DNA from 2 places in the Mycobacterium sp. E2462 genome. Region 2 is predicted to be linked to the other one. Evidence: predicted binding sites of a transcription regulator. Region 2 holds the regulator's gene; the other holds the start of a gene.
The links. The regulator HspR, encoded in region 2, represses chaperone genes until heat shock. The targets are predictions, from matches to a motif close to ANNTGAGTNNNNNNNACTCANNT.
Positions count from the first base shown of each region.

Region 1: the regulator HspR is predicted to act here: its motif matches at 1,530-1,552, upstream of lon (endopeptidase La).

Region 1 is NZ_LZKC01000298.1:7,820-23,942, forward strand. It holds gene A5714_RS15000 (DUF1810 domain-containing protein) at 1-176, opposite strand, end outside; gene A5714_RS15005 (alpha-hydroxy acid oxidase) at 195-1,427, shown strand; gene lon (endopeptidase La) at 1,565-3,886, shown strand; gene A5714_RS15015 (TfoX/Sxy family protein) at 3,959-4,285, shown strand; gene A5714_RS15020 (endonuclease) at 4,328-4,963, shown strand; gene A5714_RS15025 (DUF72 domain-containing protein) at 4,960-5,685, shown strand; gene A5714_RS15030 (hypothetical protein) at 5,690-7,777, opposite strand; gene A5714_RS15035 (acetyl-CoA acetyltransferase) at 7,888-9,372, opposite strand; gene A5714_RS15040 (CoA transferase) at 9,425-11,830, opposite strand; gene A5714_RS15045 (undecaprenyl-diphosphate phosphatase) at 12,021-12,941, shown strand; gene A5714_RS15050 (DUF427 domain-containing protein) at 13,003-13,485, shown strand; gene A5714_RS15055 (SDR family oxidoreductase) at 13,565-14,413, shown strand; gene A5714_RS15060 (phosphoketolase) at 14,460-16,123, shown strand, end outside.
Region 2 is NZ_LZKC01000111.1:3,278-19,400, forward strand. It holds gene A5714_RS05305 (aldehyde dehydrogenase) at 1-222, opposite strand, end outside; gene A5714_RS05310 (LysR family transcriptional regulator) at 377-1,297, shown strand; gene dnaK (molecular chaperone DnaK) at 1,471-3,336, shown strand; gene grpE (nucleotide exchange factor GrpE) at 3,333-3,971, shown strand; gene dnaJ (molecular chaperone DnaJ) at 4,032-5,210, shown strand; gene A5714_RS05330 (heat shock protein transcriptional repressor HspR) at 5,210-5,599, shown strand; gene A5714_RS05335 (oxygenase MpaB family protein) at 5,690-6,862, shown strand; gene A5714_RS05340 (DUF5995 family protein) at 6,859-7,674, shown strand; gene A5714_RS05345 (adenylate/guanylate cyclase domain-containing protein) at 7,687-10,857, opposite strand; gene A5714_RS05350 (aldose 1-epimerase) at 10,955-11,845, opposite strand; gene A5714_RS05355 (FAD-binding oxidoreductase) at 11,848-13,029, opposite strand; gene A5714_RS27570 (DUF3060 domain-containing protein) at 13,084-13,458, opposite strand; gene clpB (ATP-dependent chaperone ClpB) at 14,172-16,123, shown strand, end outside.

The DNA of each region.
Region 1 (16,123 bases), on a different contig from region 2:
ATGCCATAGCGCACCGCCATCGCGCTGCCGCCCAGGCCGCGCAGCTGTGGGAACACAAACCACATCCAGTGACTGCGTTTTCGGCCATTACGCAGTTCGTCGACGACGTCGTCGTACACGGGTTCCTGCGCCTCGACGAAACGGGCGAGGTCGAAGGGGTCGCCGACGGGATCCATATGACTACGGTGGCACATATGGCGGTCAATCGACGAGTGCCCAGCTTCCACGATCTCGCTCCGCTGATGCAGTTCAAGCGGCCACAGTTCAGCGCGACCAAGCGGCGGCTCGCCAACGCCTTCAGCATCGAGGACTTGCGCCGCATCGCCAAGCGGCGCACGCCCAGGGCGGCGTTCGACTACACGGACGGGGCCGCCGAAGACGAGCTGTCCATCGAGCGTGCCCGACAAGCGTTCCGCGACATCGAATTTCACCCCACGATCCTGCGTGACGTGAGCAGCGTGAGCACCGGCTGGGAGGTGCTCGGGCGGTCCGTCGAGCTGCCCTTCGGGATCGCGCCCACCGGCTTCACCCGGCTGATGCACACCGAGGGCGAGATCGCCGGGGCGCGGGCGGCCGCCGCGGCGGGAATCCCGTTTTCGCTGTCTACTTTGGGCACCTGCGCCATCGAGGACCTGGTGAGCGCTGTTCCCCAGGGCCGCAAGTGGTTTCAGCTGTACATGTGGCGCGACCGGGAGCGCTCGATGGCGCTGGTGCGACGCGCCGCCGACGCGGGTTTCGACACGCTGCTGGCCACGGTCGACGTGCCGGTCTCCGGCGCCCGGTTGCGCGACAACCGCAACGGCATGACCATCCCGCCGACGCTGACGCTGCGCACCGTCTTAGATGCGGTGCCCCACCCGAAGTGGTGGTTCGACCTGCTGACCACCGAGCCGCTGGCGTTCGCGTCGCTGGACCGGTGGCCGGGCACCGTCGCGGAATACCTGAGCACGATGTTCGACCCCAGCCTGACCTTCGACGACCTGGAGTGGATCAAGGCGCAGTGGCCCGGCAAGCTGGTGGTCAAGGGCATCCAGACGCTCGAGGACGCCCGCGCCGTCGTCGAGCGCGGCGTCGACGGCCTCGTGTTGTCCAATCACGGTGGGCGCCAGCTGGATCGGGCCCCGGTGCCGTTCCACCTGCTGCCCGCGGTGGCGCGCGAATTCGGCGCGGACACCGAGATCTTGGTCGACACCGGCATCATGTCGGGCGCCGACATCGTGGCGGCGATCGCGCTCGGGGCGCGCTGCACCCTGGTCGGGCGGGCCTACCTGTACGGGCTGATGGCCGGCGGCGAGGCCGGCGTGACCCGCGCGATCGACATCCTGGCCGAGGGGCTGACCCGCACGATGCGGCTGCTGGGCGTCACCTGCCTCGAGGAGCTCTCGCCCCGGCACGTGACGCAGCTGCGCCGCCTGGGGCCGGGCTAGCCGATCGAGCGTGAAGCCAGTTTCACGTTCGTCGTCGAGCGTGAAGTTAGCTTCACGTTCGACGAACCGACCCGGCCGCGGGAACAAACCGGCCACCTCCTGGGTTAAGCGCATCAGACTCAACTTTTGGAGGATTGATGGCTGAAGCCAAGTCGGTGCCGGTGCTGTTTGTCACCGACACCATCGTGTTGCCGGGCATGGTCGTGCCGATCGCGCTGGACGACGCCGCTCGGGCGGCGATCGACGCCGCGCAGGCGAGCGACTCCGGGCAGCTGCTCATCGCCCCGCGCCTCGATGACCGCTACCCCACCCACGGGGTGATCGCGAAGATTCTGCAGGTCGGACGCGTGGCCGGCGGCGGCACCGCCGCCGTGGTACGTGGCGAGCGCCGGGCGCAGATCGGGGCCGGCGCGTCCGGGCCCGGCGCCGCGCTGTGGGTCGAGGTGACCGAGGTGCCCGACGCCGCGACCACCGACGAGATCAAGACGCTGGTGGCCGAGTACAAGAAGCTGCTGCTCGCGATGCTGCAACGGCGCGAGGCGTGGGAGATCATCGACTACGTCAACCGGCTGACCGATCCGTCGGCGCTGGCCGACACCTCCGGGTACGCGTCCTACCTCAGCAACGAGCAGAAGCGGCAGTTGCTGGAGACCGTCGACGTGACCGAGCGGCTGCGGGTGCTGATCGAGTGGACCGCTGACCACCTCGCCGAGGTGGAGGTCAACGACAAGATCGCCGAGGACGTCCGCGAGGGCATGGAGAAGACCCAGAAGGAGTTCCTGCTGCGCCAGCAGCTGGCGGCGATCCGCAAGGAACTCGGGGAAGGCGAACCGGACGGGTCCGAGGACTACCGGACCCGCGTCGAGGCCGCCGACCTGCCCGAGAAGGTGCGGGAGGCCGCGCTGCGTGAGGTCGGCAAGCTGGAACGGTCCAGCGACCAAAGCCCGGAGAGCGGCTGGATCCGCACCTGGCTGGACACCGTGCTGGACCTGCCGTGGAACGTCAAAAGCGAAGACTCGACCGACCTGGTGGCCGCGCGGGCGGTGCTGGACGCCGACCACCACGGGCTGGACGACGTCAAGGACCGCATCGTCGAGTACCTGGCCGTGCGCGCCCGCCGGGCGCAGCGCGGGCTGCAGGTCGTCGGCGGTCGCGGCTCCGGCGCGGTGATGGTGCTGGCCGGCCCTCCCGGCGTCGGCAAGACCTCGCTGGGTGAGAGCGTCGCGCGGGCGCTGGGCCGCTCCTTCGTGCGCGTCGCGCTGGGCGGCGTGCGCGACGAGGCGGAGATCCGTGGCCACCGGCGCACCTACGTCGGTGCGTTGCCGGGCCGGATCGTCCGCGCGATCGGCGAGGCGAAATCGATGAACCCCGTCGTGCTGCTGGACGAGATCGACAAGGTGGGCTCCGACTACCGCGGCGACCCGAGCGCGGCGCTGCTCGAGGTGCTGGACCCGGCGCAGAACCACACGTTCCGCGACCACTACCTGGACCTGGACCTGGATCTGTCCGACGTGGTGTTCCTGGCCACCGCCAACGTGATCGAGAACATCCCGTCGGCGCTGTTGGACCGCATGGAACTGGTGACCATCGACGGCTACACCGAGGACGACAAGGTTGCCATCGCCCGCGAGTACCTGCTGCCGCGGCAGCGGGAGCGGGCGGCGCTGACCGAGGACGAAGTGACCCTCACCGACGCCGCGCTGCGCAAGATCGCCGCCGACTACACCCGGGAGCCGGGCGTGCGGCAGTTCGAGCGGCTGCTGGCCAAGGCGCTGCGCAAGGCGACCACCAAGCTGGCGGCCGATCCGGCCCCGCTGACGATCGACGAGCCCGACCTGGTCGGCTACCTCGGCCGGCCGCGGTTCACGCCGGAGTCGGCCGAACGCACGGCGGTGCCGGGCGTGGCGACGGGCCTGGCGGTGACCGGCCTGGGCGGTGACGTCCTCTACATCGAGGCCGGTGCCACCGACGGCGACGCCGGGTTGCAGCTGACCGGTCAGCTGGGCGATGTCATGAAGGAATCGGCGCAGATCGCCCTGTCCTACGTCCGCTCGCACGCCGAGCAGCTGGGCATTGACACGAGGGCGCTGGACCGGCGCATCCACGTGCACGTGCCCGCGGGCGCGGTGCCCAAGGACGGGCCGTCGGCCGGTGTGACGATGGTGACGGCCCTGGTGTCGATGGCGACCGGGCGGCAGGTCCGCTCCGACGTCGGCATGACCGGCGAGGTCACGCTGAACGGGCGGGTGCTCCCGATCGGCGGGGTGAAGCAGAAGCTGCTGGCCGCGCAACGCGCCGGCCTGTCAACGGTGTTCATCCCGGCGCGCAACGAGCCGGATCTGGACGACGTGCCCGCCGAGGTGCTCGAGGCCCTGACGGTCAAACCGATGACCGACGTTGCCGAGATCGTCGCCCAGGCGCTGGAACCGGCCACCCAAGGTGCGGTCGCCGCCGCCTGATTACCTGTGACAGCGACGTCACATCAGCGCCGAGCGTGACACCGTCGTCACGCTCGGCGTTACCTTTGGCGGATGGCCTACGACGAAGACCTGGCCAACGGGATCCGGGAATGCCTCGCCCGCGAGGGCGGGGTCGTGGAGAAACGGATGTTCGGCGGCTTGGCGTTCCTCGTCAACGGCAACATGGCGGTGGCCGCGAGCGGCCGGGGCGGGTTGCTGGTCCGGGTGGGCGACACCGACACACTGCTGCGGCGTCCGCACGTGACCCCGATGGTGATGGCGGGCCGCGAGATGCGCGGCTGGCTCCATGTCGACGCCGCCGCCCTGCGCACCCACCGCCAACTGCAGGGCTGGGTGCGCCGCGGCACCGACTACGCGCGGGGCCTGCCGCCCAAGTGAGCGCGCGGTTCGCTGGCACAGGGTGCGGGTACGCGAGGCGGTATGGCTAAGCCGCAACAGGTGGCGCGTCGGCTGCTCGACGTCGCCGGGACGACGTACGCGGCCGAGGCGCGAATCACGATCCGCGACAAGCCGATGCCGTTGTTCCAGCTGCTGGTGCTGTGCATGCTGGCCAGCAAGCCGATCGACGCGGCCATCGCGACGAGCGCCGCCCGGGAGCTGTTCAGGGCCGGCCTGCGCACCCCGAAGGCGGTGCTGGCCGCCGAGCGCCGGGCCGTAATCGACGCGTTCGGGCGCGCGCACTACGTCCGCTATGACGAAAGCTCGGCGACCCGCCTGACCGCCATGGCCGAGCGGGTGAACGCCGAGTACTCCGGCGACCTGCGCGGCCTGGCCGAGCGCAGCGGGGGCGACGCCGGCACCGCAAAGCGGTTCCTGAAGGCGTTCACCGGAATCGGCGACACGGGCGCCGACATCTACCTGCGGGAAGTGCAGGACGTGTGGACCTGGGTGCGGCCCTACTTCGACGACCGCGCCACCGCCGCGGCCGGGCAACTGGGCCTGCCGACCAGCCCGGCCAAGCTGAGTTCGCTTGCCCCGCAGGATAATGCGCGCCTGGCCGCCGCATTGGTCCGGGCGTCGCTGGACGACGACGTGCGTCGGCGGTTGACCGGTTGACCGTCCGGATCGGCACCTCCGGGTGGTCCTACAACCACTGGGCCGGCGTCCTGTACCCCACCGGGACACCGGCCGGGCGCCGGCTGGCGCGCTACGTCGAGGTTTTCGACACCGTGGAGCTCAACGCCAGCTTCTACCGCTGGCCCAAGGACGCCACGTTCGCGGGCTGGCGCGAGCAGCTGCCGCCCGGGTTCACCATGTCGGTCAAAGCACACCGCGGGCTGACCCACTACCGCCGGCTGGCCTCGCCCGAGCCGTGGATCGAGCGCTTCGAAAGCTGTTGGCGCACATTGGGAGATCGCCACGGTGTGTTGCTGGTGCAGCTGCACCCCGAGCAACAGCGCGACGACGAGCGTCTGGACTCCTTCCTGAGCGGCATGCCCGCCGAGATCCGGGTGGCCGTCGAGCTGCGCCACCCGTCGTGGAACGACCCCGCCGTGTTCGAGGTGCTGGAACGCCGCCGCGCCGCCTACGTGGTGATGAGCGGCGCGGGGCTGCCGTGCATCCCGCGCGCCACCACCGACCTGGTGTACGTGCGGATGCACGGTCCCGATCCGGACGCCATGTACGAGGGTTCTTACCCGGACTCCGACCTGCGGCGGTGGGCCGACCTGATCGCCGACTGGGGCGCCGCCGGCAAGGACGTGTGGATGTATTTCAACAACGACCTCGGCGGCCACGCGGTGCGCAACGCGTTGCGGCTGCGCGAGCTGCTGGCCTGAGCGCTCAGCCCGTGGCGCCGTCGGCGACCGGCGTCCACGCCCCGTCGACGACCTCGGGTGGGCGCTGGGCCTGCAGGCGGTCCCGCTCGGCGCGGCGGCGTTTGACGCGCAACCGGGCGTCGGCGGGCATGCTGACGAGCTCGTCGCAGGTGAGGTAGTACACGTCGTCGACGGCGTCGGCGGTGTCGGCCGCGACTCGGCGGGCCCCCAACTCGCGCAACGTCGTTCGCAGTTCGTGGGTGAAACGAAGCGTGGCGTCGTAGGCCAGCTCCCGCGAGCCGCGGGCAGGGTCGACGGCCCGCGCGGGCCCGGGAGTCGGCGCGTCCGCTTCGGCGGCGGCCGCCGCCAGCAGCAGCGTCGGGTCGTCGGCGAAGGTCGCGGCGGCCAGCTCCGCCTCGCCCGGTCCTCGATGCCGCAGCCGGTCCACGGCGGCGTCCATGGCGGCGACGGTCCGCGGGGATAGCGCACGAAGGCTGGCCACGTTGCCCTGGCGGGCCAGGGCGCACAGCGCCGGGTCGGCGCGCAACAGCGCCGCCAACTCGGCGAGTTCGCCGGCGACCAGGGACGTGTCGGTGATCATCCCGATACCGGGGACCGTGCCGGCACCCCTCGAGCGCTGCGCCGCCGCGGTGACGCCGGTGTCGATCAGCCACAGCGCGGTCAGGATCCAACCTTGGTGAATGCGGTCGCGCAGCAACCGGATTCGCACCTCGAGGCCGGCGTCGGGCAGGGTCGTCAGCGAGGTCGCGTCGAGGTGCTCGGCGGTCGCGGCGGCGACGTAGTCGCGGGTGTCGCGCCGGAGGTGGCGCAGCAGCGCGACGGAGCGCCCGGCGGCGACCGCCTTGGCGACCGATCCCCGCGCGCCCCCGGCCAGCGGCGGATCCCCGAACGGCAGCGGGTCGCCGACCTGCGGCTGCCCAACGAGCGCGTCACGGGTCAGCGCGTCTTGGTCCCAGCCCGGCAGCTGGGCGGCCGCGACGATGTTCACGGACACCCCGACGTAGGGGCGGTGGCCGAACACCGCGACGGCCCGGCTCGCCCACTCCCGGTCGACCTCCCCGCCGAGGGCCAGGGTGCGACCCAGCACGCCGGCCGCGGTGCGCAGCCCGCTCATCTGCACGTCCAGCGTGATCGGGGTGAGCGGGCCCGGCAGCGCCTCGGCGAGGCCGGCGCCGCTGAACACCGGGAACCGGGGGTCGATGCGGTCGTCGAACTCGCCGTCGACCCCCTCGGGCGCGGCGCCGCGCACCCGCTGCGACGGGCGCGGGCGCGGTTGCACCTCCACGGGCAGCGGGAATTGGCCGCCGCGGTTGGTCGCGCCCGCGGCGCCCAGGCGGCGGCCCACCAGCCCCCGGGCGGTGTCGGCGACCGCATCCAGCGCGTGCCAGCCGAACTCGAACGCCCAATCCTCTTGTATCTGAGCGACATTCATGTCCGGGAAGAGCGTCGCCCAGCCGCGGACTCGCTGCGCCCGCGACCGTGGGTCCGCCGCGCGCAGCAGCCGCCAGGCGGTCACCACGTTGACGGTGTCGGGGGTGGCCAGGTCCACCACGCCGGTCCGGTCGGTGTCGACCGCGGCGACCAGGAACCGCATCAGATCCTCGAGGTGCAGGACGCGCAAGGGCCTCTCGGTGACCTTGGCCCGCAACACCGTGGCCGCCGTGCGGCACACCGTCCAGTCGAGTTGGCGCCCCACCGGCGGCGCGCTACGGACGATCAGGCTGGGCCCCCAGCTGCCGACGACCAGCTCCTCGGCCGGCCCGTACAGGTCCGGCCGGCCCGCGGCCTGCGACACCACCAGCAGCCGGGCGCCGGCGCGGGCGGCGGCGTCGGTGACCCGCGCCAGGCCGTCGACGTCGGCGCCGCCGGGCGCGCTGGGGTCGACCGGCGCCAGGTGCAGCACCGCGTCGGCCTGCGCGGTGAGCTCGTAGAGCACCGGCTCACGGAGCGATGCGCAAACAAGCTCGACGTTGCCGTGCAAACACGGATGCGGGAGTTCAGCAATGCCGGTGACGGAGTGGCCGGCAGCGATCAGCTGCACGGACACCAGCCGCCCGAGCGCTCCGGTGGCGTCGGTAACCAGGATCTGCACCCGGGCCCACCTCCCCCAACATCCGCCTAAACCATAGGCAGGCCGCTAGCACCTACGCGACCGTTACCCCGCTCGCGGCCCTGACGAGCTGGTGTGTGGCGCCGGTTGGATTACTGCAGAATGGCGCCGCCGTCGGCGCTGACGGCAACCTTGGCGCCCGCGATATCGTCGCGCACCGACGCGCGCACCGCGGCGTCGTCGGTGAGGACGGCCAGCGCGCGCGACCCGTCGGGTGTGCGCACTGCCAGGAAAGCCTTCTCTGGATTGCCGTCCCGGTCAAACGGGGTGGTCCAGGCCTCGACGGTGCCGACGCCCTCCCACTCGACGGCCGCCTCGCGGGTGGGTTCGGCGGCGACGGCGGGCTGCACGTCCTCCCAGCGGAACCGCGCCGGCGGCTCGGTGCTGTAGACGCCGAAGCTGTGTTTGGTCAGATAGCCGCCGTTGGCGGTGATCAGTGCGCGCCGGCCCGGGTTGGCCACCAGCAACTCCGCCATGGTCGCGATGGAGTGCATGACATAGTTGCTCCACGGACCGCCTGCGAACGTCAACCCGCCGGTGACCGTCAGCGGCCGTGCCGGGTCGTCGGCGGCCAGCCCCAGTTCGGCCGCCGCCACCTGCACCGCCGAAGGGAAGCACGAATACAGGTCGACATAGTCGACGTCGTCGATGCCCACACCGGCCAGCTCCAGCGCCCGCGCGCCCCCGATGCGGATCGCCGGCGACCGATGCAGTTCGGCGCGCTCGGCGACCGACGGGGTGTCGTGCGCGTCGGTGCCCGCGTGCGGAAACACCCACCGTTCGGCGGGGACGCCCAGCCGGGTCGCCTGCTCGACCGACGCCAGGACCAGCGCGGCGCCCTGGTCGACCATGTTGTTGGAGTTCATCAGCTTGGTGTACGGCCAGCTGATCATCCGGTTCGCCGGGCCGGGATGGCTGATCTCCTGGGCGGTCGATGGCGTGCGGATCCAGGCGTGCGGGTTGTCGACCGCGACCGCGTTGAACCGCGCCCACAGCTGCCCGATGCGGTCGAGGTGCGCCTCGACCGACTCGCCGTTGGCGATCCGCAGCGCCTGCTCGAACAGCGGGTAGACGTAGGCCGGCCGGTCGAGCCGGATCCTGATCTCCGCCTCCCCGGCCATCGGGACGTCGGCGCCGGCGATCGCCGCCATCGGCACCGAGGGGTCCTGTTCGGTCCAGGTGAGCTTGCCGCCCCGGCCGCGCAGGGCGCGGCGGGTGCGCCAGGTCTCGGCGCCGGCCAGCAGCACCACCCCGGCCCGGCCGCTTTGGATGTCGAGGCAGGCGTGGTTGAGCAGCGATTGCGGGACGTTGCCGCCGACGGGGCTGTACAGCGTGCCGAAGCCGGAGGCCCCGATGCGCTGGCCCAGCAGCAGGCCGGGATCCCGGTACTGCGCCGACAGGATGTTCACCACCCGGATGGAGTCGACCGCGTCGATGACCGCCGCGTCGGCGGTCTCGCGGGCCGCGGCGACCATGAGGTCCATGGGCTCGACGGTGGGCCCGTTGGGGTCGATCTCGCCGCGATGGTTGACCTGGCCGTAGCCGATCAGCACCGGTGTCTTGGGGTCGACGGTCATGCGACGAATTTAGCGAAGCTATGAATTGGTCCCGGGAACGGGCCGCCCCGCATCAGGCGTCGGGGGTCGGCCCGAACAGCACCCGCGCGTCGCGCAGCTGCTCGACCTGGGCGGCGCTCATGCCGAGCAGCGTCCGGCAGATCTCGACGGTGTCCTGGCCGGGCAGCGGCGCCGGGCGTTGCGGCGCCGGCGGGATGTGGTGGAACGGGGCGGGGCCGGTCTCGGCCGGCAGCGGGTGCCCGATCAGCGGATGCACCATGGGGCTGTACACCTTGCGCGCGGTCAGCTGCGGGTCCTCGAGGATGTCGGGTGGGCGGTTCATCGGCCCCGCGGCGATCCCGGCCGCCTGCAGGATCTCGGCGACCCGCGCGGGAGTGCGGGTCCGGGTCCAGGCCGAGACGAGGTCCATCAGCTCCCGACGGTGATCCAGCCGCGCCTCGCCGGTGGCGAAGCGCGGGTCGTCCGCCCACGCCGAGTGGTCGAGCACCCACGCGGCGCGGCGCCAGTCGTCGTCGGAGGTGATCGAGATGACGCACCACTCGTCGTCGCCGGCGCACGGGTAGACCGCGTGCAGGCTGGTGTCGTCGCGGACCTGCGCGACGCCCGCGGCGACCGCCGCCTGCGTGACGTAGAGCGTGTCGAGCTGGTTGACGACGGCTTCGGCCTGCGAGATGTGGACGTGGGAGCCCCTGCCGGTGCGGTTGCGGTGGATGAGCGCCGCGAGCGCCGCGACGGCCGTCACCCGCCCCACGACGTGATCGGGGAAGATCGTGGTCGCGTCGTAGAACGCGTGCCTGCCCGAGTCCGTCTCCTGCGCGTCGTCGGATGTCCAGAGCCGGGTGACGCCGGTGGTGGCGCGCACCAGCGGGCCGTAACCCATGCGGCTGCTCCACGGACCGGTGTCGCCGAACGCGCTGCTCTCGGCGAGCACGATGCGCGGGTTGATCGCGCGCAGCGCGTCGTAGGAGAAGCCCAGCGCCGTCAGCGTTCCCGGTTTGAAGTTGGCGAAGACGGCGTCGGCGTCGGCGACCAGCCGGCGGAACAGCTCCTTGCCCTGCTCGCTGCGCAGATCCAGGCCGAGCCCGAGGTTGTTGCGCCGGGTCCAGGCGAAGGACTCGCTGATGGCCTCACCGGTGCGGGCCTGCCGGAGCCCGTCCGGGTAGTCGGCGCTCTCGATCTTGATCACCTGGGCGCCCAGGTCGCCGAACAGCCGGCTGAGCTCACCGCCGGCGACGATGATGCCCAGGTCGAGGATCCGCAGGCCGGCGAACGGGTAGTCGCCGAGGCGGCCCCCCGGTGACGGCACCACCGACGGGTTGCCCCGCCAGAACGGTTCGTCGCGCCCGGCGGCCGGTGCGGGGGTGCGGAAGCCGGCGCGGCGCCCGTCGACGACGAAGTAGCCGGTCGGCACGCTGGTGCGCGCCCCGGCGGCCAGCTCCGCGTCGGTGGTGGCGCCCACCTCCTGGAAGTGGTCGGACGCCAGGATCTGCGCGGGCGTCAACACCGCGGCGATCGGCACCCCGTGCGCCTGCCCCGCCGTCACCAACTCCTTCATGGTCTGCGGGCCGAACATCTCCTGGATCAGCACGCTGATCTGCGGCCAGGCCGCGAAGCGCGCGCCGATCACGTCGTACTTGGGGTCCTGGAACTCCTCGGGCTCCCCCAGCCAGCGGCGCAGGCCCCGCCACTGCCGGGGCGCCATCACGCACAGCCGGACATGGCCGTCGCGACACGGATAGATCGGGTAGGCGTCCTGGTTCTTCGGGCGGCCCCGCCACCGCTCGCCGCTGCGGATCCCGGCCGCCGCCTGGCCGTGGGCGCCGAACGCCGGGTCGAGCGCCATCACGACCGCGTCGAACCAGGAGAAGTCGATGTATTCGCCGGTGCCGCACCGCAGCCGGTTGTAGTACGCGGCGAGCGCGGCCCACGCCGCCTGCACCGCCGCGGTTGCCGACGCGATGCCGTCGGGCGGCAGGACCGGGGTGCCGGTGGTGGGGCCGGACCGCGACAGCGCGCCGCACATCGCGTACAGCACCGGGTCGGTGGCCCGCCACGACGACCGCGGACCCGCGGCCCCGAAGTAGGTGATGGACAGCACCACCAGGTGTGGGTAGCGGGCCGCCAGCTCGGCGCCGGAGGTGCCGAACATGGCGCCCTGCTCGTCGAAGCCCGTGTCGATGACGATGTCGGATTCGGCGGCCAGGTCGTGGAAGCGGTCGCAATCGTCGTCGTCGAAGGGGTCGAGCACCGCGCAGCGCTTGTTGGCGTTGTGCACGGCGAACGGGATGCTGGCCCGGCCCAGGGCGGGTAGCGCGTCACGCCCCGCGCTGCCGCCCGGCGGTTCGATCTTGAGGACGTCGGCGCCCAGGTCGGCGAACAGGCGGGTCACCGCGTCGGCGACGCCGCTCGACAAGTCGAGCACCCGCACGGCATCGAGTAACCCGTCGGCCATTCGCACACCGTACCTGCCCCCGACGCGCCCGACGCGGTGCGCCGTCTTGCGCGGCGGACCGCCCCGGCGTCGGCCCAAAAGGCCTGTCGCCAACCGGATTCGGCCCGCCGGGGCGCGCCTGCGGCACCCGGTGAGGGGTGCGGTGGGCTATCGTCACAGGCCGATCCGCCCAGACCGTCGATGGAGGCACCGAGTCATGAGCGCGCACTTGAGCTACGTCGAGGCGGTGGTGGTCGGGGCGTTTCAGGGGGTCACCGAGTTGTTCCCGGTGTCGAGCCTGGGGCACGCGGTGCTGGTGCCGGCGCTGGTCGGCGGGCAGTGGGCGGCCGACCTGAGCGTGTCCGCGCCCAAGTCGCCGTACCTGGCGTTCATCGTGGGCCTGCACGTCGCGACGGCGGCCGCGTTGTTGGTGTTCTTCTGGCGGGACTGGGTGCGCATCCTGTCCGGCTTCGTCTCGTCGGTGCGGCACCGCCGCGTGCAGAACGCGGACGAGCGGTTGGCGTGGCTGATCGTGGCGGGCACCATCCCGGTGGGGCTCGCCGGGCTGCTGCTGGAACAGCTGTTTCGCACGACTCTGGGCAAGCCCGTGCCCGCCGCGGCGTTCCTGCTGGTCAACGGGGTCGCCCTGTACGTGGGTGAGGTGCTGCGGCGCCGCGTCGCGCCGGCCGCCGAGCCCGCCGCGCGCCCGGCCGGCGAGCCGTCGGACGACGCCGGGGAGGCCGCCGATCACCGGCTCGCCGAGCTGCCGCTGCGGCGCGGTGTGCTGATCGGCGCCGCGCAGATCCTTGCGCTGCTGCCCGGCATCAGCCGATCCGGCATCACCATCGTGGCCGGCCTGTGGCGGGGCCTGTCGCACGAGGACGCCGCCCGCTTCTCCTTCCTGCTCGCGACGCCGATCATCCTGGCCGCCGGGGTGTACAAGATCCCGGAGCTGTTCGGGCCGCTCAGCCAGGGCATCCAGGGTCAGGTGCTGGCCGGCAGCGTCGCCTCGTTCGTCTGCGCCTACCTGGCGGTGCGGTTCCTCACCCGCTACTTCGAGACGCGCACGCTGACGCCGTTCGCGATCTATTGCGCGCTGGCCGGCGGGGGCAGCCTGGCGTGGCTGCTGCTGCGCTGAGTCGCCGCTACGCTCGGGCCGACGGGGGCGGCACCGCGACGACCAGCCAGGGAGACGACAGATGAGCGAATCCGGGCCCCGGCGCGAGTCGGTGTGGGACTACCCCCGGCCACCGCGCGTCGAGCCGTTCGCGGGTTCCCTCACCGTCGAGCTGGGGGGCGAGGTCGTCGCCCGCGCTTCTCGTGCCTGGCGGGTGCTCGAAACCAGCCATCCGCCGACCTACTATCTGCCTCGCGAAGCGTTCGCCGAGGGCGGCCTGCGCCCGGCGTCCGGGAATTCCTGGTGCGAGTGGAAAGGCCGGGCCGCCTACTACGACCTGATCGGCGGCGGCCGGGTCGCGCGCAAGTGCGCCTGGAGCTATCCGGAGCCGACGCCGGGTTTCGCCGCGATCGCCGGTGCGGTCGCGGTCATGGCCGGCGCCGTCGATCGGTGCACCGTCAACGGGGAGGTCGTCGTACCGCAGCCCGGGGGCTTCTACGGCGGTTGGATCACCAGCTGGATCAGCGGCCCATTCAAAGGCGGCCCCGGTTCGGCGGGGTGGTGATCGCGCCGCCGCGCGCCGCCCGGGCAGGGCATTGCGCGCCCGGGCCCCGAGTGCTGTGCTTGTCACCGGAAGGGGCGACATGGCGGACACGGAATCCCTCGCGGTCAAGGTGGGCGGCAAGGTCGTCGTCATCACCGGCGGCGCCCGGGGCATCGGCCTGGCCACCGCGACGGCGCTGCACGGCCTGGGCGCCAAGGTTGCCATCGGCGACGTCGACGAGGTGAAGGTCAAGGAGGCCGGCGCGGACCTCGGCCTCGACGTCTACGGGCGGCTCGACGTCACCGACCCCCAGTCGTTCGCGGACTTCTTGGACGGCGTCGAGCGGCAACTCGGGCCGGTCGACGTGCTGGTCAACAACGCCGGCATCATGCCGCTGGGCCGCGTCGTCGACGAGCCCGACGCCGTCACGCGGCGGATCCTCGACATCAACGTCTACGGCGTCATCCTGGGCAGTAAGCTCGCGGCGCAACGCATGCTCCCGCGCGGCGCGGGCCACGTCATCAACGTCGCCTCCCTCGCGGGCGAGACCTACCTGGCGGGGGCGGCGACCTACTGCGCCAGCAAGCACGCGGTCATCGGCTTCACCGACGCCGCCCGGATCGAATACCGCACGACCGGTGTGAAGTTCTCCGCGGTCCTGCCGACGTTCGTCAACACCGAGCTGACCGACGGCACCTCGGGCGCCAAGGGCATCAAGAACGCCGAACCGGCCGACATCGCCGACGCCATCGTGCGGCTGATCGCCCATCCCCGGCCGCGGGTGCGGGTAACGAAAACCGCCGGCGCCCTCATCGTGTCGCAGAAATACCTGCCGCGTGCCGTGTCCGAGGGAATGAACCGGCTGCTCGGCGGCGACCACGTCTTCACCGACGACGTCGACGTGGCCAAGCGGCGCGCCTACGAGGCGCGGGCGCGCGGCGAAGAGTGACCTTTGAACCTGGCGGCGCGCAGCGACGCCTTGGACAATTGGCGCGGTGAGCCTTGAGACGAGCGTAGGAAAGTCCACCACCCTTGCCGACGACGAGCTGGACCTGATCGACGCCTACTGGCGTGCCGCGAACTATCTGTCCGTCGGGCAGATCTACCTGCTCGACAACCCGCTGCTCACCGAGCCGCTGGCCGTCGAGCACGTCAAGCCGCGGCTGCTCGGGCATTGGGGCACCACGCCCGGGCTCAACCTGATCTATGCGCACCTGAACCGGGTCATCCGCGACCGCGACGCCAACGTCATCTACGTCACCGGCCCCGGCCACGGCGGCCCCGGCCTGGTGGCCAACGCCTACCTCGAGGGCACCTACAGCGAGGTCTACACCGGAATCGAGGAGGATACTGAGGGGCTGCGCAAGCTGTTCCGGCAGTTCTCCTTCCCCGGCGGCATCCCCAGCCACGTCGCCGCCCAGACACCCGGGTCCATCCACGAGGGCGGTGAGCTCGGCTACGCGCTGGTGCACGCCTACGGCGCGGCGTTCGACAATCCCGACCTGGTGGTGGCCTGCGTGGTGGGTGACGGTGAGGCCGAGACCGGGCCGCTCGCGGCCAGCTGGCACTCGAACAAGTTCCTCAACCCGGTGACCGACGGCGCCGTGCTGCCGATCCTGGCGCTCAACGGCTACAAGATCGCCAACCCGACCGTCCTCGCGCGGATCCCACACGTCGAGCTGGAGGCGCTGCTGCGCGGCTACGGTTATCGGCCGATCACCGTCGCCGGTGACGACCCGACCGACGTGCACCGGCAGCTGGCCGCCGCGCTCGACGACGCCTTCGACGACATCGCCGCGATCCAGCGCGCCGCGCGCGCCGGCGACCACCCGCAACGGCCGGTCTGGCCGATGATCGTGCTGCGCACGCCCAAGGGCTGGACCGGCCCGAAGGAGGTCGACGGCAAGAAGGTGGAGGGCACCTGGCGGGCGCACCAGGTGCCGCTGTCGGAGACGCACGACAACCCGAAGCACCGCGCGCAGCTGCAGGACTGGCTGCGCAGCTACCGGCCCGAGGAACTGTTCGACGGTGACGGCGCCCTGCGGCCCGAGTTGCGGGCGCTGGCGCCGACCGGCGATCGCCGGATGAGCGCCAATCCGCACGCCAACGGCGGCCTGTTGTTGCACGACCTCGAGCTGCCCGACTTCCGCGACTACGCGGTGCAGGTGGACCGCCCGGCGGCCGTCACCCACGAGGCCACCCGCGTCCTGGGCGCCTTCCTGCGCGACGTGATCGCCCGCAACCCCGACCGGTTCCGGCTGATGGGCCCCGACGAGACCGCCTCCAACCGGCTGGACGCGGTGTTCGGGTCGACCGCCAAGGCGTGGATGTCGGAGATCGGCCCCGACGACGAGAATCTGGCGCCCGACGGCCGGGTCATGGAGGTGCTCTCCGAGCACCTCTGCCAGGGCTGGCTGGAGGGCTACCTGCTGACCGGGCGGCACGGGCTGTTCAACTGCTACGAGGCGTTCGTGCACATCGTCGACTCGATGCTCAACCAGCACGCGAAATGGCTGGGCACCAGCCGGGAGCTGCCGTGGCGGCGGCCCATCGCGTCGCTGAACTACCTGCTGACCTCCCACGTGTGGCGCCAGGACCACAACGGCGCCTCGCACCAGGACCCGGGGTTCATCGACCTGGTCGCCAACAAGCGGGCGGA
Region 2 (16,123 bases):
CCGACGGAGATAGCGACCGCGCTCGCGGGCCGGACGCTGCTTCCAGGTCAGGTGCGCCGCGTGGGCCGTGCGCACGGCCCGGTCCACCTCCTCGGGCCCGGACCCTTGGACGACCGCGACCACCTCGCCAGTGGCGGGGTTCTCCACCGCGAAACGGTCGTCGGGGGCGGCAGACGACCACCGCACCTCGGTCAACTCGGTCACGGGCGCTTGCTGATTCACGGGGCACCATCCGGCATGATCGTCGCGTCGGCAGCGGCTGCTCAAAGCGGGCTGCGCTGCGGGCATTTCACCGGCATCGAACCTACGTGCGCCTCGACGCCGGCGGCCAACGACAACTCGTGATGGGCCCAGCACGAACGGTGATAATGGCTGAGTGGAGCTTCGCCACCTCGAATACTTCCTCGCCGTCGCCGACACCGGAAGCTTCACCCGCGCCGCAGCCCGGCTCCACGTCGTGCAGTCGGGGGTCTCGGCGACCATCAAGGCGCTCGAACGCGACCTGGGCGTGGCGTTGTTCGTCCGGCACCCGGGCGGAGTGGCGTTGACCGCCGCGGGGGAGGAGCTGCGCCCCCGGGCCCGCGAGATCACCGAGGCGGCCCGCGATGCACGACGGGCCGTGACCGCCCCCCGCGGGATCGGCGGCACGGTCACCATGGGAACACTGACGTCGATCAATGCGATCGACATCCCCGCGATCCTGGCGAAGCTGCACGCGCAGCACCCGGGGATCTCCGTGCAGCTGCGGTCGGCGACCGCCGGCACCGCCGGCCTCGAACAGCAGTTGCGCGACGGCGAGCTGGACCTCGCGCTGCTGGTGTTCACCGGCGAGACGCCGGCCGATCTGCGGGCCCGCCTGGTCATCGAGGCGCAACTGGTGCTGGTGGTCCCCGCCGGGCACCCGCTCGCTCACCGCGACGCGGTGGCGCTGGCCGAACTGGCGGGCCTCGCCTTCGTCGACTCCCCCCGCGGTTACGGCAACCGAACCGTCGTCGACAACGCCTTTCGCGCGGCCGGGATCGACCGCGCCATCTCGCTCGAGGTCGCCGACGTCGGCACGATCGCCGCGCACGTGCGCAATGGCCTGGGCATCGGGTTCCTCAGCGAATTCTTCCTCGACGACCTCGATGACCTCGACGGCACCAACCTGGTCTGGATCCCGATCAGCGACGCGGAGCTGTTGTGGCGGCTCTACCTGGCCACCGCCGCCGCCCGCCCGCCCAGCGCGGCCACGAAGGCCCTGCTCGCGCTGTTGGAGGGCGCGATTCCCGAGCGCGGGCCCTCGAGTGTGCCCTGACTGTGGCGGCCCCCGGGAACAAGACGGCGCCCGAGCCCGTTAACATCATCGACAAGTTGAGTGGCCCGGACTCAAGATTGGGTTGACAGCCCATCGCCCGAGAGGCAGGCTTGAGCGGGGTTCACTCAGCATAGTGGCACCACAGACGCTCTACATCATCAGGAGGAATCACTATGGCTCGTGCGGTCGGTATCGACCTCGGGACCACCAACTCCGTCGTCGCGGTCCTGGAGGGTGGCGACCCCGTCGTCGTCGCCAACTCCGAGGGCTCGCGGACGACCCCGTCCATCGTCGCGTTCGCGCGCAACGGTGAGGTGCTGGTCGGCCAGCCCGCCAAGAACCAGGCGGTGACCAATGTCGACCGCACCATCCGCTCGGTGAAGCGGCACATGGGCACCGACTGGTCCGTGGAGATCGACGGCAAGAACTACACCGCGCAGGAGATCAGCGCGCGCGTCCTGCAGAAGCTGAAGCGTGACGCGGAGGCCTACCTCGGCGAGGACATCGCCGACGCGGTCATCACCGTGCCCGCCTACTTCAACGACGCCCAGCGCCAGGCCACCAAGGAAGCCGGCCAGATCGCCGGCCTCAACGTGCTGCGCATCGTCAACGAGCCGACCGCCGCGGCGCTGGCCTACGGCTTGGACAAGGGCGAGAAGGAACAGACCATCCTGGTCTTCGACCTGGGTGGCGGCACCTTCGACGTGTCCCTGCTCGAGATCGGCGAGGGCGTGGTCGAGGTTCGTGCCACCAGCGGTGACAACCACCTCGGTGGTGACGACTGGGACCAGCGCGTCGTCGACTGGCTGGTCGAGAAGTTCAAGGGCACCAGCGGCATCGACCTGACCAAGGACAAGATGGCGATGCAGCGGCTGCGTGAGGCCGCCGAGAAGGCCAAGATCGAACTGTCCAGCTCGCAGAGCACCTCGATCAACCTGCCCTACATCACCGTCGACGCGGACAAGAACCCGCTGTTCCTCGACGAGCAGCTGACCCGCGCCGAGTTCCAGAAGATCACTCAGGATCTGCTGGACCGCACCCGTCAGCCGTTCCAGTCGGTGATCAAGGACGCCGGCATCTCGGTGTCCGAGATCGACCACGTCGTGCTGGTCGGCGGTTCCACCCGCATGCCCGCGGTGACCGACTTGGTCAAGGAGCTCACCGGCGGCAAGGAGCCCAACAAGGGCGTCAACCCCGACGAGGTGGTGGCCGTGGGTGCCGCGCTGCAGGCGGGGGTGCTCAAGGGTGAGGTGAAAGACGTTCTGCTGCTGGACGTTACGCCGCTGAGCCTGGGTATCGAGACCAAGGGCGGCGTGATGACCAAGCTCATCGAGCGCAACACCACCATCCCGACCAAGCGGTCGGAGACCTTCACCACGGCCGACGACAACCAGCCGTCGGTGCAGATCCAGGTGTTCCAGGGTGAGCGCGAAATCGCCTCGCACAACAAGCTGCTCGGCTCCTTCGAGCTCACCGGCATCCCGCCGGCGCCGCGCGGCGTGCCCCAGATCGAGGTCACCTTCGACATCGACGCCAACGGCATCGTGCACGTCACGGCCAAGGACAAGGGCACCGGCAAGGAGAACACGATCAAGATCCAGGAGGGCTCCGGCCTGTCCAAGGAGGAGATCGACCGGATGATCAAGGACGCCGAGGCGCACGCCGAGGAAGACCGCAAGCGCCGCGAAGAGGCCGACATCCGCAACCAGGCCGAGACGCTGGTCTACCAGACCGAGAAGTTCGTGAGCGAACAGCGCGGCGCCGAGGGCGGGTCCAAGGTTCCCGAGGACACCCTGAACAAGGTGGACGCCGCGGTGGCCGAGGCCAAGACCGCGTTGGGCGGCACCGACATTTCCGCGATCAAGTCGGCGATGGAGAAGCTGGGCCAGGAGTCCCAGGCGCTCGGTCAGGCCATCTACGAGGCCACGCAGGCCGCGGGAGGCCAGGCCGGCGGCGCCGGGGAGCCCGGTGGCGCGGCGGGCTCGGCCGACGACGTCGTGGACGCGGAGGTGGTCGACGATGAACGGGAGGCCAAGTGACGCAGGGCAATCCGGAGGGCAATCCGACCGAGCACGTGACGGTCACCGACAAACGGCGGATCGACCCGGAAACCGGTGAAGTCCGGCACGCCCCTCCCGGCTCCGAAAGCAAAGGGGAGCCGGGAGGGGCGGCCCCGGCCGCCGCGGCCGGGGAGTCGGACGCCAAGATCGCCGAGCTGACCGCGGACCTGCAACGGGTCCAGGCAGACTTCGCCAACTACCGCAAGCGGGCGCTGCGTGACCAGCAGGCCGCGGCGGACCGCGCCAAGGCGGCCGTCGTCAATCCGCTTCTGGGCGTGCTCGACGATCTCGAACGGGCCCGCAAGCACGGCGATCTGGAGACCGGGCCGCTGAAGTCGGTGGCCGACAAGCTCGACAGCGCGCTGTCGGGCCTGGGCCTCACCGCGTTCGGTGCGGAAGGCGAGGACTTCGACCCGGTGCTGCACGAGGCCGTGCAGCACGAGGGCGACGGCTCTCGCCCCGTGATCGGCACGGTGATGCGGCAGGGCTACAGACTGGGCGACCAGGTCCTGCGCCACGCTCTAGTCGGTGTCGTCGACGCAGTGGCCGACGACGATTCGGCGGAATCCGCACCGGCCGAATCAGGCGATAACGCCGGCGCAGCCGGTGACTAGACCACACAATCAGCACATCGGAAGACACAGAAAAAGAAAGTGGTGAGGGGGTGACGCGACATGGCCCAGCGTGAATGGGTCGAAAAGGACTTCTACAAGGAGCTGGGCGTCTCCTCTGACGCCAGTCCCGAAGAGATCAAACGCGCCTACCGCAAGCTGGCGCGCGATCTCCACCCGGACGCCAACCCCGACAATCCGGCCGCCGGCGAACGCTTCAAGGCGGTCTCGGAGGCACACAACGTGTTGTCGGATCCCGCCAAGCGCAAGGAGTACGACGAGACCCGCCGCCTGTTCGCAGGCGGTGGGCTCGGCGGCCGCCGGTTCGACACCGGCGGTTACGGCGGGTTCGGGGTCGGCGGTGACGGCGCCGAGTTCAATCTCAACGACTTGTTCGACGCCGCCGGCCGAAGCGGCGGCACCAACATCGGCGACCTGTTCGGCGGCCTGTTTGGTCGCGGCGCGGGCGCCCGACCGAGCCGGCCGCGGCGCGGCAACGACCTGGAGACCGAGACGCAGCTTGACTTCGTCGAGGCCGCCAAGGGCGTGGCGATGCCGTTGCGGCTGACCAGCCCCGCGCCGTGCACCAACTGCCATGGCAGCGGTGCTCGGCCGGGCACCAGCCCGAAGGTGTGCCCGACCTGCAACGGCTCCGGCGTCATCAACCGCAACCAGGGCGCGTTCGGCTTCTCCGAGCCGTGCACCGACTGCCGGGGCAGCGGCTCGATCATCGAGCACCCGTGCGACGAGTGCAAGGGAACGGGTGTGACAACCCGGACCCGCACCATCAACGTGCGGATCCCGCCCGGCGTCGAGGACGGCCAGCGCATCCGGCTGCCCGGTCAGGGCGAAGCCGGGCTGCGCGGCGCCCCGTCGGGTGACCTGTACGTGACGGTGCACGTCCGTCCGGACAAGGTGTTCGGCCGTGACGGCGACGACCTGACCGTCACCGTGCCCGTCAGTTTCACCGAATTGGCCCTGGGCTCAACGATTTCGGTGCCGACGCTGGACGGCAAGGTGGGCGTACGGGTCCCCAAGGGCACGGCCGACGGCCGCATCCTGCGGGTGCGTGGACGCGGCGTGCCCAAGCGCAACGGCGGCAACGGCGACCTGCTGGTCACCGTGAAGGTGGCCGTCCCGCCGAACGTGGAGGGTGCGGCCCAGGAGGCGCTGGAGGCGTATGCGGCCGCCGAGCGGGCCAGTGGCTTTGACCCGCGGGCCGGATGGGCGGGTAACCGCTGATGGCCAAGAACTCCAAGGGGCAGGGCGCCAGGACGTTTTTGATCTCGGTGGCCGCCGAACTGGCCGGCATGCACGCCCAGACGCTGCGCACCTACGACCGGCTCGGGCTGGTCAGCCCGAGCCGCACGTCCGGTGGGGGACGCCGGTATTCCGAACACGACGTCGACCTGCTGCGTGAAGTGCAGCGGCTGTCCCAGGACGAGGGCGTCAACCTGGCCGGCATCAAGCGCATCATCGAGCTGACCAATCAGGTCGAGGCGCTGCAATCGCGGATTCAGGAGCTCACCGAGGAGCTCGCGCAGGTGCGGGCCGGTCAGCGCCGGGACGTCGCCGTGGTGCCCAAGAGCACCGCGTTGGTGGTGTGGCAACCACGGCGGGGTCGCGGCTGACGCGAGCGCACTACTCTATTGCGGGGCGGCGCTACGTTAACTGCGCGTGAGCCCTCGCAAAAGGCGCCGCTCGTCTGACAAGCTGCCTGCATGGCGGGTGCGGACAACGTCTCCCGATGGACGGACGCGCAGCTCGATCGCATGCGTGAGCATGGCGATCCGTCTGCCGACAACGTCATGAAGGCCGTTTTCAAGGCGGGCGATGTCAGCGTCGTCAACGACGTGCTGCGCACCCTGGTCGATAACGATCAACTCGTTCCGGCGAGTTTGCCCCGACCGTTGCAGGACTACCTCAGCGAGGACATGACGCTGCCGGACTGGGCCGACCCGGCCAAGATCAGGCGGGGGCAGCAGCTCTACGAAACGTGGGGACTGCAGATTGCCGTCTGCCTGTTCTGTGCTTCGTTGCCGTCGGCGTACGCGGCGGCCAAAGGGGTGAAGGTGCTATGCGTGACCGCTCAGCTCGACACCAACGCCCGACGACGAGTGATGGAGACCGGGCAGTTCCTGATGAACGTGCTCGCTGTCGGCAGCTTTGAACCGCGCGGCAAGGGTTTTCGCACCATCCAGCACGTGCGCCTGATGCACGCGGCCGTCCGCCAGCTGATCCATACCCGTGACCTCCATAATCCCGGCTTCTGGCATCCCGCCTGGGGGGTGCCGATCAACCAAGAGGACCTCGCCGGGACCATGCTGTCGTTCTCCTACGTACCCGTCGGGCCACTGCGCCGGTTGGGCGTGCGGGTCTCCACGAAGGACGCCGAGGCGTACCTGCACCTTTGGAACGTCATCGGTCACCTGCTGGGCCTCGAGGACGCGATGCTGGTTCGGGGCATCGACGACGCCACCGCGCTCGTCGCCGCGATCCGGCGCAGGCACTTCATGGCATCCCCCGAAGGGCAGCAGATGACCGCTGCGCTCATGGATCTCCTCGACGAGATGACGCCCTTCCACAAGTTCGACGAGACGGTGCCGCCGTTGATTCGTCATCTGGTGGGTGACGAGATCGCCGACATGCTGAAGGTGCCGGCGTCGGATCTCACCGACGACCTGGGGCAGCTGCAACGCGTCTCCCAATGGATTTTCGTGCACATTTTTGGCCAAACGGAACGCGATTCCCCCCGCTACCAACGGATGTCGGAGCTGGTGCGGCCCTTCGGGCGCGACGTGTTTCACGGTCTGTTCCGGCTGCAACGGGGCGGGCAGCGTGCGGCTTTCGACATTCCCGATCACCTTGCACGCAGCTGGGAGTTGTCGGCGTGACATCCCCGCTGAAGCACCTCAACACACCCACGACCTTCGGTGACGTGTTGCGCACCATCGATGACACCGTCGACTGGGCCGCTGCATCGCAAAGCCACATCGGCTACTTCGCCGTTCTCTACAAACGGACCACGTTGGCGATTCGCGACGCGGTCAAAGACGGCGTCTTCGACGACGGCCCGCGCATGGAAGCGCTCGATATCGCCTTTGCGACACGCTATTTCGACGCGTTGAACGCGTACTGCGACCCCGGCGACCAGCCGACCCTGCCCTGGAAGGTCGCCTTCCTCGGCGACCACGACGGTCAGGCGATCATCTTGCAACACATGATGGCAGGGCTGAACGCGCACATCACGTTCGACCTGGGTTTGGCGGTCTGGGCGATCGCCGGGCATGCGATGGACAGTTTGGCCGACGACTACAACCGCGTGAATACCATCCTGTGCAAGCAGCTGCCCGACGTCCTGAGGGTCCTCGATCGGCTCTCCCCGGAACTTCGCTGGACCCGCCTGCTGATACCGGGTGAAATCGGTTTTCTCGAGCGGTCGCTCATCAAGTTGCGCCAGGGAGCTTGGGATTTCGCCTTCTATCTGGCGACGAATTTCTCCAACGTCGCGCAGCGGACGGTGCACCAGGAGGCCTGGACGGCGGCGCTGGGCTCCTGGTACCTGCAGCCGCCAGGCCGGTTCAGCCCGTTCCCCGCACTGGTTCGCGCCGTCGCCAAACACGAGAGCCGGGACGTGGCCGGCAACCTTGCGGCCTTGGAAGAAGTGTCGAACACGCCGCACAGGCCGAAGAAGGGCTACCGCTGACCGATCGTCTCGTCACGACAAGATCTGGGTCGCCCGGGTGAATTCGGGCCATCGGGTATCGCCGGGGAAACGGCCGACCACGTCGACTACCGGTGCTTTGTCGCCATCAACGACGAAACAGTCCAGCGCGCAGCGCAATTCGAAGAGAGCCGCGCCCTGACGCCGAGTGAGCTCGTGCGCCGCGTGGAGCGCGTCGCGATGGCGGTGGGGGTCGGCGAGCGTCTGGGCCCACACCCGCATCAGCTCGCCGTCGTAAAAGTGCATTCCCGTCTGTTCGGCATGTTGCAGCGCCCACTCCACGCGGGCTTTGGCCCGGTCCGGCTGGCCCGCAGCGAGCAGAAGCCGGCCGATGATCGCATCGTGGAACGTGAGGAACATGTTCAGGTGCATGCGCCGGGAGCCGTCCACCCACCGCGCCAGCTTCTCGGCACGGGCCGTCAGCGTGGCGGCGTCAGCCCCGGCCTTCAACGCCGCCAGCGCCTTGACGGTGGCCTGTTCCGTTCTGCCGACCAGCTGCCACACATCGAGCCCGGACCGCTCGCTGAGCTGTTGCAACTCAGTGGCCAGCGTTGCGGCCGTGTCGATCTGGTCGGATTCCAATCGCACCCAGATCTCCATGTAATAGGTGTTTGCCCGGTTGTAGACGTTGCGCGGAAAGTTCAGCCGATCGCAGCGCCGGAACGAATCGGTCAACTCCGTGTGTGCGCGGTCGAGGTCACCACCCACGGTGTAGGTGAGCGCCATGTACGTGTGCGCCAACGAGATCGGGTCGACGTGGACCCACCACGCGGTGTCCAACACGGTGGGATCGGCGGCGGAACCGTCGGCCAGTGCCCGCATCAGGTGTTCCCGGGAGGCGGTGAAATCGCCTTCAAGCCAGAGGACCGACCCCAGGACCGATGCGATCGCCGGCAGGCTCCAGGGCCGCGTCGTAGCGATCCGGTTCGACAGCGAGTCGAGCAGGTCGTGCGCGCGGCGCAATTCGGCCCGCGGCACGAAGTAACCGATCAAACCGGTCAGGACAGTGAGCAGTTCGTCGGCGTAGTTCCCGTTACTCGCCAGCTCGAGGCACCGTTGATAGTCCGCGGGGCCATCACCGCTCATGCTGCCTTGAGTTGCGCCGGTGAGGAAACCGCGCTCCATGCGGATGGCGATTTCCTGGCGGTCGCGCTCTGGCCGCGCGGCGCAGTTGGCGAGCTGAGCGAGAGCGTCGGTCAGACAGGCCAGCGCTTCGTGGACGGCTCCGCGGCGTCGGGCGTCGAGCGACGCTCGGTGATGCGCGGCGACAGCTTCCTCGAACTGACCCGCCTGCTCGAAATGACCCGCCACCACGCGCCAATCAGGCTCGATCTCGGGCGCCGCGTCGATCAGCGCGCGCGCTGCGCGCGCGTGCAGTTCCCGGCCCAGCGACGGAGGGGCGACTTCGATGGCCACCTCCCGAAACAGCTCGTGCCGAAACCGCCAACCGTTGGCTCCGCGCCGTTCGAGCACTCGGGCGCGCACGAGTTCGACCACCACGTCGTCGACGTCGTGGCCCACCACGGCCCGAAGCAGCGGGAGATCCCCCGCGCGCCCGATGACGGCGGCCGCCTCCACCACGGGCACCACTTCGGGGCGAGCGTGGTGCAACCGGGCGAACAGCGGCTCGTACAGCGCCTCGGGAACCCCCGGCGCGCCGTCGAGCTGGCTCACCACATGCTCGATGTAGAACGGCACGCCATCACAGCGCTCGAGCACCTCGGCCCGCTGATCGGCACCGATTGACGGGGCGAGGGCGGTGATCAGCGCGTGCGACTGTTCGTCGGTCAGCGGTGAAAGCTCGAAAAGCTCGACCGGCCAACTACTATCCACCCAGTTCTCGTCGCGACCGGTCAGGACCAGCAGCAGCCGGCCGTCGGCGCCGGCCAACAACGAGCTGAGCAGTTCCCGCGTCGACGGATCGAACCAGTGCACATCCTCGGCGATCACCATCCCGGGCTGGTCGCCCAGGCATGCCAGGACGTAGTGCCGAACCGTCGCACCGATCAGTTCGTAGAGCGTCCGGCCCTCTACCGCGGCCGGATGGTAGCCGTGCTCGGGCCCGACGCCGATGACCGGCGCTAGCAAGGGGGTCGCGGTGTCGGGATCTAGGTCGCTGCAAGCTAATTCGTCCTGTAGTAGCCGCAGGCGCTCACGACCCTCGGTGAGGCGGTTGATACCGCAGCGCCGTTCCACGAGCCGGCGAACCGGATGCAGGCCGGTGTCGGTATGCAGCGGGGAGCCGAACAATCCGACCACGGGTGCACCCGAGTCGCGGGCCAGTTCGGCCGCGGCGGCGACGAGTCGGGTCTTGCCGATCCCCGGCTCACCGCGAAACGCCACGCCCGCGGTGGTGAGCACCCCCTCGCGCGCCTGCTGCCAGCTTCGGCGCAGGTAGCTGCGCTCCCGGTCACGTCCGATCAGCGGCGGCAGGGTCGCGGGGGCCGCGTCGGCGCGCTCGCCGAGCACCCGGTGATGGGTGGTCAGGCCGTCGACGCCCTTGAGCGGGGCCGCCGGGCGGGCTCCGAGTTCGAACACCTGCCCGATCAACGCGGCGACGGCATCCGACACGACCACCGTGCCGGGTTCGGCCGCCCCGCAGAGGCGGGCGGCCAGGTTGGCGGCGAAGCCATAGACGTCATCCTGCCCGGTATCGAGATAGACCAGGCCGCGGTGAATCCCCACCCGCACATCGACCGGGACACCAAAGTTGCGTTCGGCCCGGGCGCTGAGCCGGGCCACGGCGCGGGTGATGTCCAAACCCGCCGCCACAGCGCGCCGTACGTCGTCCTCATGCGGAGTGGGATGGCCGAACACCGCGAACAAGCCGTCGCCTTTGATCGAGGTGATGTGTCCCCCGAATTCGTCGATGACCCGGCGCACCTCGCCGCGGTAACGGCCGACCAAAGCGTGATAGCGCTCGGGCTCCAACCGGGTGGACAGCGCCGTGGAATCGACGAGGTCGGCAAACATCAAAGTCAGGCGGCGAAGTTCGCCGTGGCGAACAGGCGCGGCGAGCAGATCCTCGGCTTCCGGATTGCCTTGGTCGACCGAAAGAACCTGGCCGGCCAGCGTGGTTGCGGTGACGCGGTCACCGTCGTTGCTGGCCCGCACTGCGCGGTCCAGCAACTCCTCGATCGTTGTCCGGTCGTCACCAGGGCTCACGGTGCATCCTCCTGCCCAGGATGGGCTAAGAGTACCGTCGCCCGGTGTTTTTTTCAGCACTCGTCGAGCGACCGTTTGGCCGCCCGTCGTCGTCCGTTTAGACGCGGATCGCGAACCGCGTGACCGCCGGTTCACCCGGCTGCGCGCACCGGTAGCCGCCGCGGCGCAGGGCGTCGGTGGGTGCGGTCATCGGTTCGAAGCACACCAGGTCCTCCGCGGGTGGCGCGAAGATCTGGGTGGCCGAGTAACCCTGCTGGAACAGCACTTCGACGCGGCGGCACGCGTCGCTGACCGCGAACACCGCGCCGTCGGGGACCTGGTCGAACGCGTCGTCGAAAGCCTTGTCGCCCAACCGCTCCGACCGTGCCGGCTGCAATTCCGTTCGGCCCGTAGGCAATCCCCGCCCGTCGAGCTCCAGGTGTCGCAGCGGCGGCGTCTCGATCACCCAGTCGCTGCGACCGGAGTCGGGCAGGTGGAGGTAGGGGTGGAAACCGAAGCACAGCGGAACGGCCTTATCGGCGCTCGCCGTGACGGTGGCGGTGACCGTGAGCGTCCGCTCGGCCAGCCGCACCGCGACCGAGAGCAGATGCGGATACGGAAAGCCGGCCAGCGACTCGGGATCCGCGGCGAAATCCACCTCGGCGGTCAGCTCGTTGTCCGACTGAGCCGTCACCCGCCATCGTGGGTAGGCGGCCAGGATGCCGTGAATCGGCAGCCCGTTCGGGTCGGCGCGGACCCGGTTGCGGCCCGGCGTCAAGGTCACGGTCTCGTCCTGGGCGCTATAGGTGTTGTCGCTCAGCCGGTTTGCCCACGGGTACAGGATCGGAATGCCCATCGTCTTGCCGTCGGTGAGGTAGGCGTCCAGCCCGCGGCGTTGCCCGAGCAGCTCGACGCCGCCGTCGCTCAGCGAGGTGCCGATCATGCCGGCTTCGGGGACGAACTGCGCGGTCACCGAGGATGCGGCATCGCGCAGTGTGACGACGTGCATGGCTACCTCCATAGCGGATCGTGCTGAATGCGTTCGGGGGGTGCGCCTTTGGCGATCAACGCGGCCTTGGTGGCGCGGACCATCGAGGGGCCGCCGCAGATCAGGATCTGCCGGTCGCCCCAGCCGCCGTACTTGGTCACCACCGCGGGCAGCCGGCCCGTCTGGCGCACGTGCAGGCCCCGCGGGGGTGTGACGTCCGGGTAGTCGGCCGCCCAGGACGGGTCGCGGCCGTACTCCGACACCGGTGACACCGACAGCCACGGGTTGTGCGAGGCGACCTGCCACAGGGTGGGCAGGTCGTAAAGTTCGCAGCCGTACCGGGCGCCGAAGAACAGGTGCACCCGGGGATTCACCGCGAACCGGCTCAGATCCATGATCAGGGCCCGCAGCGGCGCCAGGCCCGTGCTGCCGGCGACCATCAGGACGTCCCCGCCGTCGCGGTCCACCCGCAGACCGCCGTGCGGGCTGGACATCCGCCACCGGTCGCCGGGCCGGGTTTCGTTGACGATGGCGGTGCTGACCAGCCCGCCGGGCACCAGGCGGACGTGGAACTCGATGCCGCCGCCCGGGTCGGCCGGGATGGCGGGGCTCAAATAGCGCCAGCGCCGGGGGCACTGCGGCACGTGGACATTGACGTACTGGCCGGGGTAGTAGTCCATCGGGTGGTCGAGCTGCAGCCGCACCACCGCCAGGTCACGCGAGACCCGCATGTGCTGGATCACCGTGCCGTCCCACCAGGCCGGCCCCTCGTCGGCGGCGGCGGCGCCGCTCATCACCCCGGTGATGAGGTTCAGCGATTGCCGCGCGGCGTCGTCGACGGGACCGGTCCAGGCGTCGCCGACGTGCTCGCGCAGGGCGGCCAGCAGCGCGCGTCCCAGCGTCTCGTAATGCGCCGGCTGCACCCCGTACTTGCGGTGGTCGCGGCCCAGCTGGGCGAGGAAGGCCACCGGCTCGGCCGCGCGTTGGGCCACGAGCTCGCCGTACACCCAGTGCAGCGCCTTGCCGAACGCCAGCCGTTGCCCGCTCATTTCGGGGGGAAACAGGTCCCGCACCGCGGTGTCCAGGGCGAACCACTGGGTGTAGAACCGGTGGACCAGCTCGCCGGACTCGCTCGCCGACCCGGAGTCGTCCGGGCCGAAGGCATCGCGCAGCACCCGCAACGCATCCCGGTCCTCAAGGCTCACGGGCCCCGATTGTAGGCGGGTCGCCCGCACATCAGCCGGGGCGAAACCGCCGTATCAGCCTTGCCGGACGGTGTTCGTGGTGCCGGCATCGACGATCTTCGGCGCGCCCCAGTGATAGGTGACGGCGTTGTCGGTCCCGGCGGCGCTCACCGCGTCGGCGCTATCCACCGCGACGCGGTTGCCGTCACCGGAGACGCTGACGCTGGTGCAGTGGCCGGTGACGGTGATGGTGTTGAGTCGGCCGCTCACCGACAGATAGCCGCCGTGGCACGGGATCGTCTTGACGGTTCCCGTCCCGCTGACCTGCAGCGTGCCGGCCTGCGGGACCGCCGCCGCGGGGCTGCTGCCGCCGAACTCGGTGCGTGCGCCCGTCGCCGCCACCCCGGCCAGCGCCAGCCAGGCCAGCACGATGGCCAGCCAGCAGGCCATGCCGGCGCGCAGGCGGGGCCGTAGCCTGCCGACCCAGTCGCCCGCGGCGTCGCGCCGCAGGTCGTACGCGAAGGACGCCACGCAGCACGCCCGCGCCGGGTCGCGGTCGTCGGCGAGGATCACCCCGTCGACGTACTCGCGGCCGCTGACCACCAGCGTGCCCGGGCGCCCGTCGAGCTGGTAGTTCACCGTCGTCTCGATGTTCGGGCCGCTCCACCGCCGGCGGGTGACCGTCCAGCCGTGCGCGACGGGAAGGTAGACGTTGTAGCGGTACCGCGTTGCGCCCGAGGCGGTTTCGACGCCGGTCACGGTGGCCACCCGGCCCCAGCGCAGCAACGCCAGGCGCTCGCGCGCGCCGCGCAGCTGGACGGCGTAGATGCCCACCACAGTGAGCACCGCGGCCGCGGCGAAGGCCCGCGGCAGCTGCACCCACAGCGCGATGGGGGCCGCCCCGACCAGCAGCAGCGTCCACCCGTACCGCCACCGCAACGGCAGCAGCTCGGCGAGCCAGAACGCGACGGGAACGCGGCGCGGCACCGGGGACAGCCTGGTGTCCGTGTGGTCGGGGTGGTCGATCGTCTGCGTCATCGGGACGGGGGTACCCCCTAGCCGGTGGCGCTCAAAACTCGCTAGAGTTGAGCGGAACAGACTCAACCTTGACGGCGTTGAACAACGCGAGAAGCATTTTTGCCTACAACACGAACGGAGGCGTCGTGGATTCTTTCAACCCGACCACCAAGACCCAGGCGGCGCTGACCGCGGCGCTGCAGGCGGCGTCGTCCGCCGGCAACCCGGAGATCCGGCCGGCTCACCTGCTGCTGGCACTGCTGACGCAGGCCGACGGCATCGCCGGGCCGCTGCTGGAGGCGGTCGGCGTCGAACCCGCCACCATCCGCGCCGAGGCGCAACGCCTGGTGGACCGGCTGCCGCAGGCCAGCGGCGCCAGCTCGCAGCCGCAGCTGTCGCGCGAGTCGTTGAGCGCCATCACCACCGCGCAGCAGCTCGCCACCGAGATGGACGACGAGTACGTCTCGACCGAGCACCTGCTGGTCGGCCTGGCCACCGGCGACTCCGACGTTGCCAAGCTGTTGACCGGCCACGGCGCGTCGCCGCAGGCACTGCGCGAGGGGTTCGTCAAGGTGCGCGGCAGCGGCCGCGTCACCAGCCCCGAGCCCGAGGCGACCTACCAGGCGCTGGAGAAGTACTCCACCGACCTGACCGCCCGCGCCCGCGACGGCAAGCTCGACCCGGTCATCGGCCGTGACAACGAGATTCGCCGCGTCGTGCAGGTGCTGAGCCGGCGCACCAAGAACAACCCGGTGCTCATCGGCGAACCCGGCGTCGGCAAGACGGCGATCGTCGAGGGCCTGGCCCAGCGCATCGTCGCCGGCGACGTACCGGAGAGCCTGCGCGACAAGACCGTTATCAGCCTGGACCTCGGTTCCATGGTGGCCGGCGCGAAGTACCGCGGCGAGTTCGAGGAGCGGCTCAAGGCCGTGCTCGACGACATCAAGAACTCCGCCGGACAGATCATCACCTTCATCGACGAGCTGCACACGATCGTCGGCGCCGGCGCGACCGGCGAGGGCGCCATGGACGCCGGCAACATGATCAAGCCGATGCTGGCCCGCGGCGAGCTGCGCCTCGTCGGCGCCACCACGCTCGACGAGTACCGCAAGTACATCGAGAAGGACGCCGCGCTGGAACGCCGCTTCCAGCAGGTGCTGGTCGGCGAGCCGTCGGTAGAGGACACCGTCGGCATCCTGCGCGGCCTGAAGGACCGCTACGAGGTGCACCACGGCGTGCGCATCACCGACTCGGCCCTGGTCGCGGCGGCCACGCTGTCCGACCGTTACATCACCGCGCGGTTCCTGCCCGACAAGGCCATCGACCTGGTCGACGAGGCGGCCAGCCGGCTCAAGATGGAGATCGACTCGCGGCCCGTCGAGATCGACGAGGTCGAGCGCCTGGTGCGCCGCCTCGAGATCGAGGAGATGGCGCTCGCGAAGGAAGAGGACGAGGCGTCGCGGGAGCGGCTGGAGAAGCTGCGCTCGGAGCTGGCCGACAAGAAGGAACAGCTCTCCGAGCTGACCGCCCGTTGGCAGAACGAGAAGAACGCGATCGACGTCGTCCGCGAGCTCAAGGAGCAGCTGGAGGCGTTGCGCGGGGAGTCCGAGCGCGCCGAGCGCGACGGTGACCTGGCCAAGGCCGCCGAGCTGCGCTACGGGCGCATCCCGGAGGTCGAGAAGAAGCTCGACGCCGCGCTGCCGCAGGCCGAGGCCCGCGAGAACGTGATGCTCAAGGAGGAGGTCGGACCCGACGACATCGCCGAGGTGGTGTCCGCGTGGACCGGCATCCCCGCCGGGCGGATGCTCGAGGGCGAGACGGCCAAGCTGCTGCGCATGGAGGAGGAACTCGGCAAACGGGTCATCGGCCAGCGCAAGGCGGTGACGGCCGTGTCCGACGCCGTCCGGCGTTCCCGCGCCGGGGTCGCCGATCCCAACCGGCCCACGGGGTCGTTCATGTTCCTCGGGCCGACCGGCGTCGGGAAGACCGAGCTGGCCAAGGCGCTGGCGGAGTTCCTCTTCGACGACGAACGCGCCATGGTCCGCATCGACATGAGCGAGTACGGCGAGAAGCACTCGGTCGCCCGGCTCGTCGGCGC